DNA from 3 places in the Streptomyces sp. NPDC053431 genome. Region 1 is predicted to be linked to each of the others. Evidence: riboswitches for the same ligand, from Rfam matches in the RefSeq annotation. Region 1 holds a riboswitch; each other region holds the start of a gene.

Region 1 (5,413 bases):
GACGTAGGAGGAGCCCATGGCGGCGGCGTCGAGCAGCAGGTCGATGAGGTGGTCGTGCAGCAGGTTGACCTCGTCGACGTACAGGATGCCCCGGTGCGCGTCGGCGAGCAGCCCCGGCTCGAAGGCCTTCACGCCTTCCGAGAGCGCCCGCTCGATGTCGAGCGCGCCGACCAGCCGGTCCTCGGACGCGCCGACCGGCAGCTCCACCATCCGCGCGGGCCGCGCCTCGCGCGCCCCCTCGCTGTGCGGCCCGTCCGGGCAGCCCGGGTCGGGCGCGGCCGGGTCGCAGCTGAAGCGGCAGCCCGCGACCACCGCCACCTCCGGCAGCAGCTCCGCGAGGGCGCGGACGGCCGTGGACTTGGCGGTGCCCTTCTCGCCCCGGACCAGCACACCGCCCACGGCCGGGCTGACGGCGTTCAGCAGCAGCGCGAGCCGCAGGTCGTCCATGCCGACAACGGCGGTGAACGGGTAGCGGGTGCTCATCGGGCGGTCACTCCTTCGAGTCGTACGGGGATCGGGGCGGGCGCGGCGGGCGGGGTGCTCACGGCGCCCCCGGCGGCACGAACGGCAGCCCCGTCGGCGCGCCCTTCTCGATCAGGCGGAGCAGCGCGTCCGTGTCGGCGTGCTCCTCGATCAGGTCGCCGAGGCGGTCGAGCTGTTCCTCGCGGAGGGCGCCGAAGGCGGTGTCGGGGGCCGGGACGAAGCGGCGCCCGGCGGCCGCCGCGACCTCGCGGAGGAAGGCGCGGCGGAAGGCGTCGCTCTCCAGGGAGCCGTGCCAGTGGGTGCCCCAGACCGCGCCGACCCGGCAGCCGTCGAGGAAGGGGTCTCCGCCGAGGACCTCGGCCACGCCGTGGTGGATCTCGTAGCCCTCGACCCGCTCGCCGAGCGCTTCGCCGACCGGTCGGGCCAGGGTCTTCTCGGGCGCGAACCGGACCCGTACGGGCAGCAGGCCGAGGCCGTCGACGGTGCCCGCCTTCGACTCGACCTCGTCCTCGATGCGCTCGCCGAGGGCCTGGAAGCCGCCGCAGATGCCGAGCACCGGGCGCCCCTCCGCGGCCCGCCGGACCAGCGCGTCGGCGAGGCCGCGCTCGCGCAGCCAGGCCAGCGCCCTCACCGTGCCGCGCGTCCCCGGCACCACGACCAGGTCGGCGTCGACGAGTTCCTCGGGCCGGTCCACGAAGCGCACGACGACGCCCGGTTCGGCGGCGAGCGCGTCGACGTCGGTGAAGTTGGACATCAGCGGGACGGCGCAGACGGCGACCCGCAGCACGTCCTCGCCCAGCGGCGGCGCCACGACCGACTCGCGTACGGCCCCGCGCAGCGACACCCGCAGGCCGTCCTCCTCGTCGATGCCGAGTCCGTGCGCGTACGGCAGGACGCCGAAGGTCGGGCGCCCGGTGAGGCCGTGCAGCATGTCGAGTCCGGGTTCGAGCAGGGTCACGTCACCCCGGAACTTGTTCACGAGATAGCCCGCGACGAGCTCCTGGTCCTCGGGCGCGAGCAGCGCCGTCGTCCCGAAGAACTGGGCGAACACCCCGCCCCGGTCGATGTCGCCGACCACGACCACGGGCAGTCGCGCGGCCCGCGCGACGCCCATGTTCACGATGTCCGTGCGCCGCAGGTTGATCTCGGCCGGACTGCCCGCCCCTTCGCAGATCACGGCGTCGTACGTGCCCCGCAGCTCCTCCAGGCATGCCAGGACCGGCTCGAACAGCTCCTGCTGCCGGCCCCCGTGGTAGCCGCGGGCGCTGAGCTCGCCGACCGGCCTGCCCATGAGGACCACCTGGCTGGAGCGGTCGCTGCCGGGCTTGAGCAGCACCGGGTTCATCAGCGCGCTCGGCTCGACCCGCGCCGCCTGCGCCTGCATGGCCTGGGCGCGCCCGATCTCCGCGCCGTCCCGCGTGACGAAGGAGTTGAGGGACATGTTCTGCCCCTTGAACGGCGCGACCTTCAGGCCCTGCCGGACCAGCCACCGGCAGATGCCGGCCGTGACGACGCTCTTGCCCGCGTCGGACGTGGTCCCGGCGACGAGCAGCCCCCCACCCCTCATGCGTTCCTCCGCTTCCTCAGCGCGTGCGCGATGGTCCGGCCGCCCACACAGGCGGCCAGGGTCAGCCAGGTCACCCGGCGGGACAGCCGGACCGCCCGGTCGATGTCGGCCACGTCGACGGCCCGCCCCGCCCCGTTGAGCACCGGCCGGTGCTCGATCCGCCCGCCGTACGACAGGGTGCCGCCGAGCCGTACGCCGAGGGCCCCGGCGAACGAGGCCTCCACCGGCCCCGCGTTGGGGCTCGGATGCCTCCCGGCGTCCTCGCGCCAGGCCTTCAGGGCCCCGCGCGGGTTCCCCCCGGCGACGGTGGTGAGGACGGCGGTGAGCCGGGCGCCCGGCCAGCCGGCGAGGTCGTCGAGGCGGGCCGAGGCCCAGCCGAAGCGCCGGTAGCGGGGGGAGCGGTGGCCGACCATGGCGTCCAGGGTGTTCACCGCCCGGAAGCCGAGCAGGCCCGGCACGCCCGCGACCGCCCCCCAGAAGAGGGCGCCCACGACGGCGTCGGAGGTGTTCTCGGCGACGGACTCGACGACCGCGCGGGCCATCGCGGGACCGTCGAGCGCCTGCGGGTCGCGGCCGACCAGGTGCGGCATCCGTGCCCGGGCCGCCTCCAGGTCGCCGGCCCCGAGCGCCCCGCCGATCGCGCGGGCCTCGCGCCCCAGGGTCGTTCCGCCGACGACGGCCCACACGGAGGCGGCGGTCAGGGCGACGGAGGCGGCGCGGCTGCCGCGCGCGGTGCGGGCGGCGAGGGCGCCGAGCGCCACGGTTCCGCCGGCGCAGACCGCGGTGTGGAGGGCGCCGCGGCCGCGGTCGTCGCGCCACAGGACGCGTTCGACCGCGCCGGCCGCCCGGCCGAACGCGGCGACGGGATGGCCGCGGCGCGGATCGCCCACGAGCAGGTCGACGGCGAGGCCGGCGGCCGCTCCGTACGCGAAGACGGCGGGGGCACGGGAGGGTCTGGGGCCGCGGCCGGGCATGGCACTGTGTCCTCACTCAGGGTCCGCGCCCTGGCTCGACGTGACCGGCGGCGAGAGTTCCTGACTCCCGGCCCGTCGGGGCCGGTCACAGTGGCGGGACCGTGCCGGATTCGCACCGGACTTCCTCTGCTTGCCGCCGTAATGGCTCCGGAAGTCCACCACGGCCCGCGAACACCCGTCAACTCACCCTTGACCTGCGTCGTGTCACTGTGCGAAGCACCACAAACACGGCGGCCGGGCGGTCCCGCACCCGTGGGTGAGGGGCCGCCCGGCCGGTGGGCCCGTCGAGCGTCAGACGACGATCAGGTAGATGCCGTACGCGACGGCCGCCGCGCAGAGCGTGAAGCAGAGGTAGGCGCCGGTACGGGCCAGGGTGGCGGAGCCGCCGGCGGCCGCGGCCTGCTCCTGCTTGCCGAGTCCGACGACACCGAGGGTGAAGAGGCCCACGAGGGCGACGGTCGCCACGAGGCTGACTCCGAAGACGGAGCCGAGAGCTGCCCAGTCGATCTTCATGCTTGGTTCCAGTTCCTTAGACCGCGGCGGCGGGGGCCGGGGGAGCGGCCGGGTCCGTCGGGCCCGGGGCGGGGATGGTGGTCTTCAGGTCCGCGTCCGCGACGGCGGCGACGGAGCCGGCCGGCGGCGGGGTGACGGCCGCGATGGCGGTGGTGACGACACCCGCGGGCTCGGTGTCGGTCTCGACGTCGTTGACGTTGGTGTGGTCGACGACCTGGCGGCGCGAGACGAGCCAGATGCCGAGGCAGGAGGCGACCAGGAAGGCGGCGACGACGTAGACGCCCCAGGCGCCCTGGCGGGCGACGTACTCGGCGCCCGCGCCGACCAGACCGGCGGCCGGCAGGGTCAGGCCCCAGGCGACGAACATGCGGGTGGCGGTCGACCAGCGGACGACACCGCCCTTGCGGCCGAGACCCGCGCCCATGACGCCACCCGAGACGACGTGGGTGGTGGAGAGCGAGAAGCCGAGGTGGGAGGAGGCCAGGATGGTCGTGGCCGCGCTGGTCTGGGCGGCGAAGCCCTGCTGCGGCTGGAGGTCCGTGAGCCCCTTGCCCATCGTGCGGATGATGCGCCAGCCGCCGAGGTAGGTGCCGAGCGCGATCGCCAGGCCGGCCGAGACGATGACCCAGACGGGCGGGTTGGCGCCCGGGGAGAGGACGCCGCCGGCGACCAGGGCGAGCGTGATGATGCCCATGGTCTTCTGGGCGTCGTTGGTGCCGTGGGCGAGGGAGACGAGACCGGCGGAGGCGATCTGACCGGCCCGGTAGCCCTTCTCCGTCGCCCCGGCGTCCGCGTTCCGGCCGAGGCGGTACGTCAGGCGGGAGCCGAGCATCGAGGCGACGCCGGCCACCACGGGGGCGGCGACCGCCGGGAGGAGGACCTTCGTCACGACGACGTCGCCGTTCACGCCGCTGACGCCGATCGAGGCGACGGTCGCGCCGATGAGGCCGCCCATCAGGGCGTGGGAGGAGCTGGACGGCAGTCCGACCAGCCAGGTCACCAGGTTCCAGAGGATCGCGCCGACGAGCGCGGCGAGGATGACTTCGGGCTGGATGCCCTCCTCGTTCACCAGTCCCTTGGAGATCGTCTTGGCGACCTCCACCGACAGGAACGCGCCGACGAGGTTCAGCACGGCGGACATGGCCACCGCCGTCTTGGGCTTGAGGGCACCGGTCGAGATGGTCGTGGCCATCGCGTTGGCGGTGTCGTGGAAACCGTTCGTGAAATCGAACACGAGAGCTGTCACGACCACAATGGCGAGCAGCAGCGTGATGTGTTCCATTTACCCAGGCAATCGTTTGACGTCAGTGGCTCGTCGAACGTAAGCAACCTGGGTGAACGGAAGGTGAACTGGGCCGGGCGGCATGGTGTCCCGATCCGGGGTCCCGAGATTCCGCTTAAGGGCCGGACGGGCTCGCTGTCCACGATGCGGTCACGGTGCGACCCGGGGTAAACCGTGCCGTTCCGGGCCGGACGCAACGCGCGTAGCTTCCAGCGCTCCCGACACGTTCCGCCCCATGGACCACTTCAGCCCCACGGGCGACCCCGGAACGAGATCCACGTCACTCGAAGGAGTCGCCCGCCCGGTGGCAGGTCGGCCCCGGGCTGCGGACACTGGGAGCGTGCGCCCGGCTACAGCGACGGCAGCGGCCGTCACCACAGTCATCGGTCTCGGCGCGGCCGCGGTGGCGGCCGGCCGGTACGCCAGCGACGTCGCCCTCGGGGTGCCCTCCGGGCGCCCCTTCCCCGGCGATCCGAAGCTCACCGTGCACGCCACGGGCCCGGGCCGGATCACCCTCACCCGCAGCCTGGCCTCGCTGCGCCCCGGCACCTACGGGATCGAGGGGGAGGACCTGCACGCGGTGGTCGGCCCGGT
Region 2 (5,413 bases), on a different contig from region 1:
GATGCTGATGCTCTCCCGGCACTCCTTCGACGAGCAGGGCGAGCCGGTCGAGTGGGTGCGCTCGGTCTACCGCGGCGACCGCTACAAGTTCGTCGCCCGCCTGCAACGCCCCAACGGCTGACACGTTCTTGACACCCCGATCCGTTATACGGACAGGGGTTCCTAACAGCGGGACCGTCCCCTAGATTTCCCCGTCATCACGAGGTGATCAGTGAGGGGACGGTTTCGCCATGTCAGAAGCGACACAAGGGAAACAAGCGGTCATCACGCCGCTGAGAGTGGTCATCGCGCTCTGCCTCTTCGCGCCGTTCGTCGCGATGCTCTGGGTGAGTTCGTACGCGAAGGTGGATCCGATCCTGATCGGCGTCCCGTTCTTCTACTGGTACCAGATGCTCTGGGTGCTGGTCTCCACCGTGCTCACCATGGTCGCGTACAAGCTGTGGCAGCGCGACCAGCGCACCCGCAAGGGGGGTGACGCGCGATGAACGACGGCGTGAACGGCGTCGCACTCGGCGTCTTCGTCTTCTTCTTCCTGGCCGTCACGGTCATGGGCTTCCTGGCCGCGCGCTGGCGCAAGGCCGAGAACGAGCACAGCCTCGACGAATGGGGCCTGGGCGGCCGGTCGTTCGGCACCTGGATCACCTGGTTCCTGCTCGGCGGCGACCTCTACACGGCGTACACCTTCGTCGCCGTCCCGGCGGCCATCTACGCGGCCGGCGCGGCCGGCTTCTTCGCGGTGCCGTACACCATCCTGGTCTACCCGCTGATCTTCACGTTCCTGCCCCGCCTGTGGTCGGTCTCCCACAAGCACGGCTACGTCACCACCTCCGACTTCGTCCGCGGCCGCTTCGGCTCCAAGGGCCTGTCGCTGGCGGTGGCCGTCACCGGCATCCTCGCCACCATGCCGTACATCGCGCTCCAGCTCGTCGGCATCCAGGCCGTGCTGGACGTGATGGGCGTCGGCGGCGGCGAGAACACCAACTGGTTCGTGAAGGACCTGCCGCTGCTCATCGCCTTCGGCGTGCTGGCCGCGTACACCTACTCCTCCGGCCTGCGCGCCCCCGCCCTCATCGCCTTCGTCAAGGACACCCTGATCTACATCGTCATCGCGGTGGCGATCATCTACATCCCGATCAAGCTGGGCGGCTTCGACGAGATCTTCGCCAAGGCGGGCGAGGCCTACCAGACGGTCAACCCGGCCACCGGCAAGCCCAAGGGCGCGCTCGTGCCCGGCGAGGCCGGCCAGTGGACCTACGCCACGCTGGCGCTCGGCTCGGCGCTCGCGCTGTTCATGTACCCGCACTCGATCACCGCGACGCTCTCCTCCAAGAGCCGCGACGTGATCCGCCGCAACACCACGATCCTGCCGCTCTACTCGCTGATGCTGGGCCTGCTCGCCCTGCTCGGCTTCATGGCCATCGCGGCCGGCGTGAAGGTCAAGAACGGCCAGCTCGCCATCCCGCAGCTGTTCGAGAACATGTTCCCGGACTGGTTCGCGGGCGTGGCCTTCGCCGCGATCGGCATCGGCGCGCTGGTGCCCGCCGCGATCATGTCGATCGCCGCGGCCAACCTGTTCACCCGCAACATCTACAAGGACTTCCTGAAGCCCGACGCGACCCCGGCGCAGGAGACCAAGGTCTCCAAGCTGGTCTCGCTGCTGGTGAAGGTCGGCGCCCTCGTCTTCGTCCTCACCATGGACAAGACCGTCGCCATCAACTTCCAGCTGCTCGGCGGGATCTGGATCCTGCAGACCTTCCCGGCCCTCGTCGGCGGTCTGTTCACCCGCTGGATGCACCGCTGGGCGCTGCTCGCGGGCTGGGCCGTCGGCATGGTCTACGGCACGGCCGCCGCGTACGGGGTCGCGAGCCCCACCCAGAAGCACTTCGGCGGCTCCGCGGCCGAGATCCCGGGCATCGGCGAGATCGGCTACATCGGTCTCACCGCCTTCGTGCTCAACGTCCTCGTCACGGTCGTGCTGACCCTCGTCCTGCGGGCCGTCGGCACGCCGGACGGCGTCGACGAGACCTCCCCCGAGGACTACACGGCCGACGCGGGCGACGCGGGTGTCGTCACCGAGCTGCCGAAGGTCGGCACCGGGCACTGATCCTCCGCACCTCCCACCGGACGCCGGGGCCCCTGCGGGGGTCCCGGCGTCCGGGTGTTGCGGACGCGCGAAGTCCGGGAAGACCGGCGTGCGCGCGGGAGGCGCCTCGCGGGAGACTGCGGGGCATGGACTTCATGATCAGAGACGTACGCCCGGAGGAGCACGAGACCCTCGGCGAGATCACCAGCCAGGCCTACCTCGACGACGGGTTCCTGGTCCGCGGCCGGGACGACTGGTACCTGGGCCATCTGCGGAACGTGGCCGGGCGGGCCGAGGTGGCCGACGTGCTCGTGGCGGTGGCCACCGACGACGACGCCGGCACCGTCCTGGGCGGCGTCACCTTCGTCCCGGCCCCCGGGGTGATGGGCGAGCGCGCCAAGCCCGGCGAGACCGAGATCCGGATGCTGGCCGTCGACCGCGCCGCCCGCGGCCGCGGCGTCGGCGAGGCGCTCGTCCGGGCCTGCGTCGAACGGGCGCGGGCCGTCCCGGGCTGTGCGCGGATCGTCCTGTCCACCCAGACCGACATGCGCACGGCGCACCGCATATACGAGCGCCTGGGCTTCCGGCGAGTCCCGGAACGGGACTGGGCCCCCATCCCCGAACGCCCCGAATTCGTCCTGCTCTGCTACGCGCTGGAGTTGTAGCAACGCAAACGACACACAACATGTGGGGGGTGCCGCGACGGGCGCCCCCCACATGTATGCTCATCCTCGCTGTCGCCGCAGGGGAATCCGGTGGAAATCCGGAACTGTCCCGCAACGGTGTGCTTTTGCGCGTTTCGCGCACGTGCGAGTCCGAGGACCTGCCGACAGTGCGCCCGGTCCGTCCGTTCCGGGTGCCACAGACGTCCGGGCCTCGCGGAGTGGGCCGGTGGACGCGGCGCCGCCCTGCGTACGGCCGCCCGTTCCCGCCTCCCGTCCTGGCCCCGAGCCGAGCGAGGGAGAGCCCCCACGTGACCATCGCGCCCGCCGATCCGGCCGCAGCGATCGAGAACGACGGCCCCGGGACCGTACTCCTGCGGACCCTGACCGATCTCACCGCCGATCTGCCGGACACCGACCCCGGCAAGGTCGCCGCCGCCGCCCTGCGCGGCCGGCACCCCGGCTCGGACGAGGCGGAGCTGCGCGAACTGGCCACCGAGGCCGCCGCCGGCCTGATCGCCGAGGACCCCGCCTACTCCCGGCTCGCCGCCCGGCTCCTGACGCTCACCATCGCCGAGGAGGCGGCCGGCCAGGGCGCGGTCTCCTTCTCCGCCTCCGTCGCCGTCGGCCACCGCGAGGGCCTGATCGCCGACCGGACCGCCGACTTCGTGGCCCGGCACGCCGCCCGGCTGGACGCCACGATCGACGCCGCGGCCGACGACCGCTTCGGCTACTTCGGCCTGCGCACCCTCTACTCGCGCTACCTGCTGCGCCACCCGATCACCCGCAAGGTGATCGAGACCCCGCAGCACTTCATGCTCCGCGTCGCCTCCGGCCTCGCCGAGGACGACTCGGCCCGCGCGCTGGACGAAGTGGCGGCGCTGTACGGGCTGATGAGCCGGCTCGACTACCTGCCGTCCTCCCCCACCCTCTTCAACTCCGGCACCCGCCACCCGCAGATGTCGTCCTGCTACCTGCTGGACTCCCCGCAGGACGAGCTGGACTCCATCTACGACCGCTACCACCAGGTCGCGCGGCTGTCGAAGCACGCCGGCGGGATCGGCCTGTCCTACTCCCGGATCCGCGCCCGCGGTTCGCTGATCCGCGGCACCAACGGGCACTCCAACGGCATCGTCCCGTTCCTGAAGACGCTCGACGCCTCCGTCGCCGCCGTGAACCAGGGCGGCCGCCGCAAGGGCGCCGCCGCGGTCTACCTGGAGACCTGGCACGCGGACATCGAGGAGTTCCTGGAGCTCCGCGACAACACCGGCGAGGACGCCCGCCGCACCCACAACCTCAACCTGGCGCACTGGATCCCGGACGAGTTCATGCGCCGGGTCAACGCGGACGCCGAGTGGTCGCTGTTCTCCCCGGCCGACGTGCCCGAGCTGGTCGACCTGTACGGCGAGGAGTTCGACGCCGCCTACCGCGCCGCCGAGGCCAAGGGCCTGGCCAGGAAGACCATGCCGGCCCGCGACCTGTACGGCCGGATGATGCGCACCCTCGCGCAGACCGGCAACGGCTGGATGACCTTCAAGGACGCCTCCAACCGCACCGCCAACCAGACCGCCGAGCCCGGCACGGTCGTCCACTCCTCGAACCTCTGCACCGAGATCATCGAGGTCACCGACGACGGCGAGACGGCGGTCTGCAACCTCGGCTCGGTCAACCTGGGCGCGTTCGTCGCCGGTGCGGACCTGGACTGGGAGCGGCTCGACGAGACCGTCCGCACCGCCGTCACCTTCCTCGACCGGGTCGTCGACATCAACTTCTACCCGACCGAGCAGGCGGGCCGCTCCAACGCCCGCTGGCGCCCGGTGGGTCTGGGTGCGATGGGCCTCCAGGACGTCTTCTTCAAGCTGAAGCTGCCCTTCGACTCGGCCGAGGCCCGGGCGCTCTCCACCCGGATCGCCGAGCGGATCATGCTCGCCGCGTACGAGGCCTCCGCCGACCTCGCCGAGCGCAGCGGCCCGCTGCCGGCCTGGGAGCAGACCCGTACCGCCCGTGGCGTGCTGCACCCGGACCACTACGACGTCGAGCTGAACTGGCCCGAGCGCTGGGCCGCGCTGCGCGAGCGGATCGCCGCCGTCGGCATGCGCAACAGCCTGCTGCTGGCCATCGCGCCGACCGCGACGATCGCCTCGATCGCGGGTGTCTACGAGTGCATCGAGCCGCAGGTCTCCAACCTGTTCAAGCGCGAGACGCTGTCCGGCGAGTTCCTCCAGGTCAACTCGTACCTGGTGGACGAGCTCAAGCGGCTCGGCGTGTGGGACGCGCAGACCCGCGAGGCGCTGCGCGACGCCAACGGCTCGGTGGCCGGCTTCGGCTGGGTGCCGGCCGAGGTGCGCGAGCTGTACCGCACGGCCTGGGAGATCCCGCAGCGCGGTCTGATCGACATGGCGGCGGCCCGCACCCCGTTCCTGGACCAGTCGCAGTCGCTGAACCTGTTCATGGAGACGCCGACCATCGGCAAGCTGTCGTCGATGTACGCGTACGCCTGGAAGCAGGGCCTGAAGACCACGTACTACCTGCGCTCGCGCCCGGCGACCCGGATCGCCCGCGCCGCCCAGGCCAGCACCATCCCCGTCCAGCAGGCGACGCCCGACGCCGACGCCGTCGCCTGCTCCCTTGAGAACCCCGAGTCCTGCGAGGCCTGCCAGTAATGACC
Region 3 (5,413 bases), 1.1 Mb from region 1:
GATGGCCATGACGTGGGGCTCCTGTCGGAAGGGACGGAATGGGCGCGCGGCTCTGGCCCCCGCGCGAGGGGGGTCGTGCTGGGAATGCGCTCGGGCCGGTCGTTCAGAGCGCAGCGCGCGGCGTACACATCGCGCTGGCGAGGCGGCACAGGTCGACGTGCAGCCGCGCGACGAGCAGGGGTGTGCCCGGCGTCTCTTCGCTCACGTCGTGGGAAACCATGCGGTCATCGTATCGATTCCCGGTCCGGGTTCCGGAATGTGATCTCACATGACGGACAGATCGCGTTCGGCTGTCGGACGGTCCTCCGGGGCCGCGAGGTAGAGGACGAGCGGGCGACCGGTCCGCGGATGCGGGATGACCTCGGCTTCCACCCCGTAGACCTCGTGCAGGAGGGCCGCGGTGAGCACCTCGGCGGGCGCCCCCTCGGCGACGATCCGGCCGTCCGCCAGGACGTAGAGGCGGTCGCAGTAGGTCCCGGCGAGCGTGAGGTCGTGCAGGGCGAGGAGGTTGGCGGTGCCCAAGTGACGCACGAGCGAGAGGATCTCCAGCTGGTAGCGGATGTCCAGGTGGTTGGTGGGCTCGTCGAGGACGAGCAGCTCGGGCTCCTGGACGAGCGCGCGGGCGACCAGGGCGCGCTGCCGCTCCCCGCCGGAGAGGCCGGGGTACGGGCGCTCGGCGAGGTCCGCGATGCCGACCCGGGCCAGGGCCGCGTCCGCCCGGGCCAGGTCGGCCGCGCTGTCGCCCTGCCAGAAGCGCTTGTGCGGGGAGCGGCCGAGGGCCACGAGCTCGCGGACGGTCAGCTCGAACTCGGCGGCGCTCTCCTGCGGGACGGTCGCGACCCGGCGGGCCCGCGCCCGGGGCCCCATCGCGAGCAGGTCGGCGCCGTCGAGGAGGGCGCGGCCCGCGGTGGGCGCGAGGGTGCCGTAGACGCAGCGCAGCAGGGTGGTCTTGCCGCTGCCGTTGGGGCCGACGAGGCCGACGGTCTCGCCGGGACGCACCACGAGGTCGGCGGCGTGCAGCCGGTTCCGGTACGCCATCCCCTGGACGCGCAGTCCGGTCATGCCGTCACTCCTTCCGGGCGGCGGCGCATCAGCCAGAGGAAGAACGGGCCGCCGGTGAGCGCGGTGAGGACGCCGACGGGGATGTCCTGGGGCGCGGCGACGGTCCGGGCGGCGAGGTCGGCGAGGACCAGGGCGAGCGCGCCGCCGAGGGCGGCGACCGGGAGGAGCCGGCGGTGCGGTGCGCCGACGGCCGTGCGGGCGGCGTGCGGGACCATCAGGCCGACGAAGCCGACGGCGCCGCTGGCCGCGACCATGACGGCGGTGACCAGGGAGGCGAGGACGAAGACGACGGCGCGGAAGCGGGTGGTGTCCAGGCCGAGGACGGTGGCGCCCTCCTCGCCGACGAGCAGCAGGTCGAGCGGCCGGGCGAGGGTGAGCAGCAGGCCGATGCCGAGGGCGAGGACGGCGGCGGGCAGCAGGAGGCCGTCCCAGCGGGCGCTGCCGAGGCCGCCGAGGGACCAGAACAGCGCCTCCTGGAACTGCTCGGGCCGGCCCGCGACGACCATGAGCAGGGTGGTGAGCGCGGACAGGATGTAGGAGACGGCGACGCCGGCGAGCACGAGCCGGGCGCCGGTGAGGGTGCCGCCGCGCCGGGCGAGGGCGTAGACGAGGACGAGCGAGAGCAGGGCGCCGGCGAAGGCCCCGGCGGGCAGGGCGACGCCGGTGGAGACGCCGCCGGCCACGCCGAGGACCAGCACGCACACGGCGCCGGCGGAGGCCCCGGAGGAGATCCCGAGGAGGAAGGGGTCGGCGAGCCGGTTGCGGACGAGGGCCTGGAGGACGGCTCCGACGACGGCGAGCCCGGCGCCGACGATCGCGCCGAGCAGCACCCGGGGCAGTCGTACGTCGAGCACGATCGTCCGGTACGGGGAGGGCCCGGCCCGCCCGGTCAGGGCGTCGAGCACCTGGCCGGGCGGGACGCGGACGGAGCCGAGCGCGAGCGAGGCCACGACGGCCGCGGCGAGCGCCACGAGCAGCCCGGCGACCACGGCCGGGCAGCGCTTCGCCGGGGTCATCGCGCGGGGTGCAGCTGGGCGGCGAGCTTGCCGACGGCGGCGGGGGCCCGGACGCCGAGGACCGTGTCGGAGAGCGGCATGACGGCGAAGCGGCGGTTCTTGATCGCGGGGACCTCGCGCAGGGCGGGGTCGTCGAGGAGGCGCCGCTTCTTCTGTTCGACGGTGGTGGCGCCGTAGTCGTAGATCACGATGACCTCGGGCCCGCGGGCGACGACCTGTTCCCAGGTGGCGTCGCCGAAGGCCTTGTCGAGGTCGGCGAAGACGTTGCGGCCGCCGGCCCGGGTGATGATCTCGTTGCCGATGCCCTTGCCGCCGGCGGTGAACGCGGTCTTGTCGCCGCTGTCGTAGACGAAGACGGAGACGGGGGCGACGCCCCTGAGGGTCTTCTCGGCGGCGGCGACGGTGTTCTTCGCCGTGGCGACCCAGGCCGCGGCCCGGTCGGCGGCGCCGAAGGTGCGGCCGACCTCGTCGACCTCGCGGTAGAGGTCGGCCAGGGAGCCGCGGCCGCCGGGGCAGTACTCGGTGTTGAGCCGGGTGGCGATGCCGGAGCGCTCCAGGTCCGCCCGGCCGCGGCCGGCCGTGGGGTCGAAGGCGGAGGCGTATCCGCCGTAGACGAAGTCGGGGTTCGCGGCGAGCAGCGCCTCCTTGGAGGGGTACTCCTTCGCGAGCACGGGGACGGCGTCGTAGGCCCCGCGGTAGGCGGGGAGGATCGCGTCGTCCAGGTAGGCGGTGCCGACCAGGGACTTCTCCAGGCCGAGGGCGAGCATGACCTCGGTGACGTGCTGGTTCATGGTCACCGCGCGCCGCGGCGGGGCCTGGTAGGTGGTCGTCACGCCGCAGTTGGTGACGGTGTAGGGGAAGCCGGGCGCGGGCGCGGCCGCGGGTGGGGCGGCGGGGGCCGCGCAGGCGGCGAGCAGGGCGGTCAGTGCGACGGCGGGCAGCAGCGACGTACGGCGCCAGGGCATGACGGAACGATCCTCCTGACGGGGATCTCCGCGTCCCCGATCGGCGGTGGGAAGGCGGCAGGTCAGTTCCTGGCTTCCACCCCGGGAGGGATGGTCACAGTGGCGGGACCGTGCCGGATTCGCACCGGCTTCCTGGTTCCTGCCGCCCGTTGGTCGCGCTCAGTCTCGCATGATCATCCGCACGGTCACTCGTACGCCTCGACGACCTTGACCTCTTCCTCCGTCACGACGCCGTCGACGATCGTGTACGAGCGGAACTGGAAGGGGCCCGCGCCGTCGGTGTCGGCGGTGGAGACCAGGACGTAGTGGGCGTTCGGCTCGTTGGCGTAGGAGATGTCCGTACGGGACGGGTAGGCCTCGGTCGCCGTGTGCGAGTGGTAGACGATCACGGGCTCCTCGTCCCGGTCGTCCATGTCCCGGTAGAGCTTCAGCAGGTCGCCGGAGTCGAACTCGTAGAAGGTGGGCGAGCGCGCGGCGTTCAGCATGGGGATGAAGCGCTCGGGGCGGCCCGTGCCGACCGGTCCCGCGACCACGCCGCAGGCCTCGTCGGGGTGGTCCGCGCGGGAGTGTTCCACGATCTGGTCGTACAGGGCTCGGGTGATGGTCAGCATGCCGACAGGATAAGCAGACGGGCCGCCCCGTACCGAGGAGTGGTACGAGACGGCCCGAATGCCGAGACGGTGCTGGTCAGGAGCGCTTGGCGAAGGCGGCGCCCTCGGGGTTGCGGGCCTTGAGCACCAGGTAGGAGACGGCGAGGATCAGGCCCCAGACGGGCGCGCCGTACAGCGCGACCCGGTTGTCCTTGTCCATGCCCATGGTCACGACGACCATCCCGATGAAGGCCAGCGAGAAGACGCTGAACCAGATGCCGCCCGGCGCCTTGAACGAGGACTGCGGCAGCTCGCCGCGGTCGGCCCTGAGCCGGTAGCGGATCTGGCAGATCAGGATGACGATCCAGGCCCACATGCCGGAGATGGTGGCGAAGGAGACGACGTAGTTGAACGCCTCGCCGGGCCACTGGTAGTTGATCCAGACGCCGACCGTCATGAGCGCGGCCGAGACGGTGGTGCCGACCAGCGGGGTGCCGGACTTCGTGAGCTTGGTGAAGACCTTCGGGCCCTGACCGTTGAGCGCGAGGTCGCGCAGCATGCGGCCGGTGGAGTACATGCCCGAGTTGCAGGAGGACAGGGCCGCCGTCAGGACGACGAAGTTGACGATGGCGGCGCCGATGCCGAGGCCCATCTTCTCGAAGGCCGCGACGAACGGGCTGACGCCCGGCTTGAACGCGGTCCACGGGACGACCGACAGGATCATGATCAGCGCGCCGACGTAGAAGACGGCGATGCGCCACGGCACGGTGTTGATCGCCTTCGGCAGGACCGTCTTCGGGTCCTTCGACTCGCCCGCCGTCACGCCGACCAGCTCGACCGCGAGGAAGGCGAACATGACCATCTGCAGGGTCATCAGGGTCGAGAAGATGCCGTCCTTGCCGGCGAAGAAGCCGCCGAGGCTCCACAGGTGGGTGACCGAGGCGGTGTCGCCGGCGTCGGAGAAGCCCAGGGTGAGGATGCCGGCGCAGATCAGGATCATGCCGACGATGGCGGTGACCTTGACCATGGAGAACCAGAACTCCAGCTCACCGAAGAGCTTCACGGAGATCAGGTTGGCGCCGTAGAGGATCACGGTGAAGACGAGGGCGGACAGCCACTGCGGGATGTCCCACCAGTACGTCATGTAGGTGGCCGCGGCGGTGACTTCGGTGATGCCCGTGACGACCCAGAAGAGCCAGTACGTCCAACCGGTCACGAAGCCCGCGAACGGGCCGATGAACTCCCGTGCGTACTCCGAGAAGGAGCCCGAGACGGGGCGGTACATGAGGAGCTCGCCGAGCGCCCGCATGATGAAGAAGATGACGAGGCCCGCGACGGCGTACGCGAGGATCAGGCTGGGTCCCGCGATCGAGATGCCCTTGCCCGCGCCCAGGAAGAGGCCGGTGCCGATGGCTCCGCCGATCGCGATCATCTGGATCTGACGTGCGCCGAGTGCCCGGTGGTAGCCCTCGCCCGCCGTCGTGTCCGCGGCCTCGTCGCCGTCGTGCTGCGTGTCGACCTGCGCAGAGGTCATGGTGGTGCGCCTTTCTCCATGCTGATCCGCGCACCGGCCGGCTCGGCCGTCTGTGCTGCGGATCAGGTCCTGATCCCCCCGGATGTGGAATGGAGTGCCACCGGCGGTCAGCCGGTCGAAGCGCCCCCGGGGACAGGGGTGGCGTCCCCGGGTGGTCGTGAAGATTTATCACGCGCTTAACCGTGATCGAGGACCCCGCGCGTGACCCACACCACACGAAAAGGGGGGTGAAACGGACTCAACAGA

What was found. A riboswitch is a leader RNA that binds a small molecule or an ion and turns the genes downstream of it on or off. The one in region 1 is predicted to bind cobalamin.
Region 2: it holds a riboswitch for cobalamin, as region 1 does, so the genes downstream of both, ACIGXE_RS18495 (ribonucleoside-diphosphate reductase subunit alpha) here and ACIGXE_RS05640 (cobalamin biosynthesis protein) in region 1, are expected to answer to the same signal.
Region 3: it holds a riboswitch for cobalamin, as region 1 does, so the genes downstream of both, ACIGXE_RS00505 (ABC transporter substrate-binding protein) here and ACIGXE_RS05640 (cobalamin biosynthesis protein) in region 1, are expected to answer to the same signal.

Annotation. Positions count from the first base shown of each region.
Region 1 is NZ_JBITXX010000001.1:1,267,044-1,272,456, forward strand. Features, by position in the region: gene ACIGXE_RS05630 (putative cobaltochelatase) at 1-483, opposite strand, end outside; gene ACIGXE_RS05635 (cobyric acid synthase) at 542-2,050, opposite strand; gene ACIGXE_RS05640 (cobalamin biosynthesis protein) at 2,047-3,024, opposite strand; cobalamin riboswitch at 3,056-3,177, opposite strand; gene ACIGXE_RS05645 (hypothetical protein) at 3,316-3,537, opposite strand; gene ACIGXE_RS05650 (anion permease) at 3,554-4,819, opposite strand; gene ACIGXE_RS05655 (alpha/beta hydrolase) at 5,160-5,413, shown strand, end outside.
Region 2 is NZ_JBITXX010000007.1:35,761-41,173, forward strand. Features, by position in the region: gene ACIGXE_RS18475 (GntR family transcriptional regulator) at 1-121, shown strand, start outside; gene ACIGXE_RS18480 (DUF3311 domain-containing protein) at 231-485, shown strand; gene mctP (monocarboxylate uptake permease MctP) at 482-2,104, shown strand; gene ACIGXE_RS18490 (GNAT family N-acetyltransferase) at 2,230-2,748, shown strand; cobalamin riboswitch at 2,759-2,929, shown strand; gene ACIGXE_RS18495 (ribonucleoside-diphosphate reductase subunit alpha) at 3,057-5,408, shown strand; gene ACIGXE_RS18500 (ribonucleotide-diphosphate reductase subunit beta) at 5,408-5,413, shown strand, end outside.
Region 3 is NZ_JBITXX010000001.1:127,972-133,384, reverse strand. Features, by position in the region: gene ACIGXE_RS00525 (MoaD/ThiS family protein) at 1-9, opposite strand, end outside; gene ACIGXE_RS00520 (putative leader peptide) at 104-220, opposite strand; gene ACIGXE_RS00515 (ABC transporter ATP-binding protein) at 265-1,062, opposite strand; gene ACIGXE_RS00510 (FecCD family ABC transporter permease) at 1,059-2,078, opposite strand; gene ACIGXE_RS00505 (ABC transporter substrate-binding protein) at 2,075-3,043, opposite strand; cobalamin riboswitch at 3,086-3,227, opposite strand; gene ACIGXE_RS00500 (Mov34/MPN/PAD-1 family protein) at 3,229-3,654, opposite strand; gene ACIGXE_RS00495 (amino acid permease) at 3,731-5,167, opposite strand.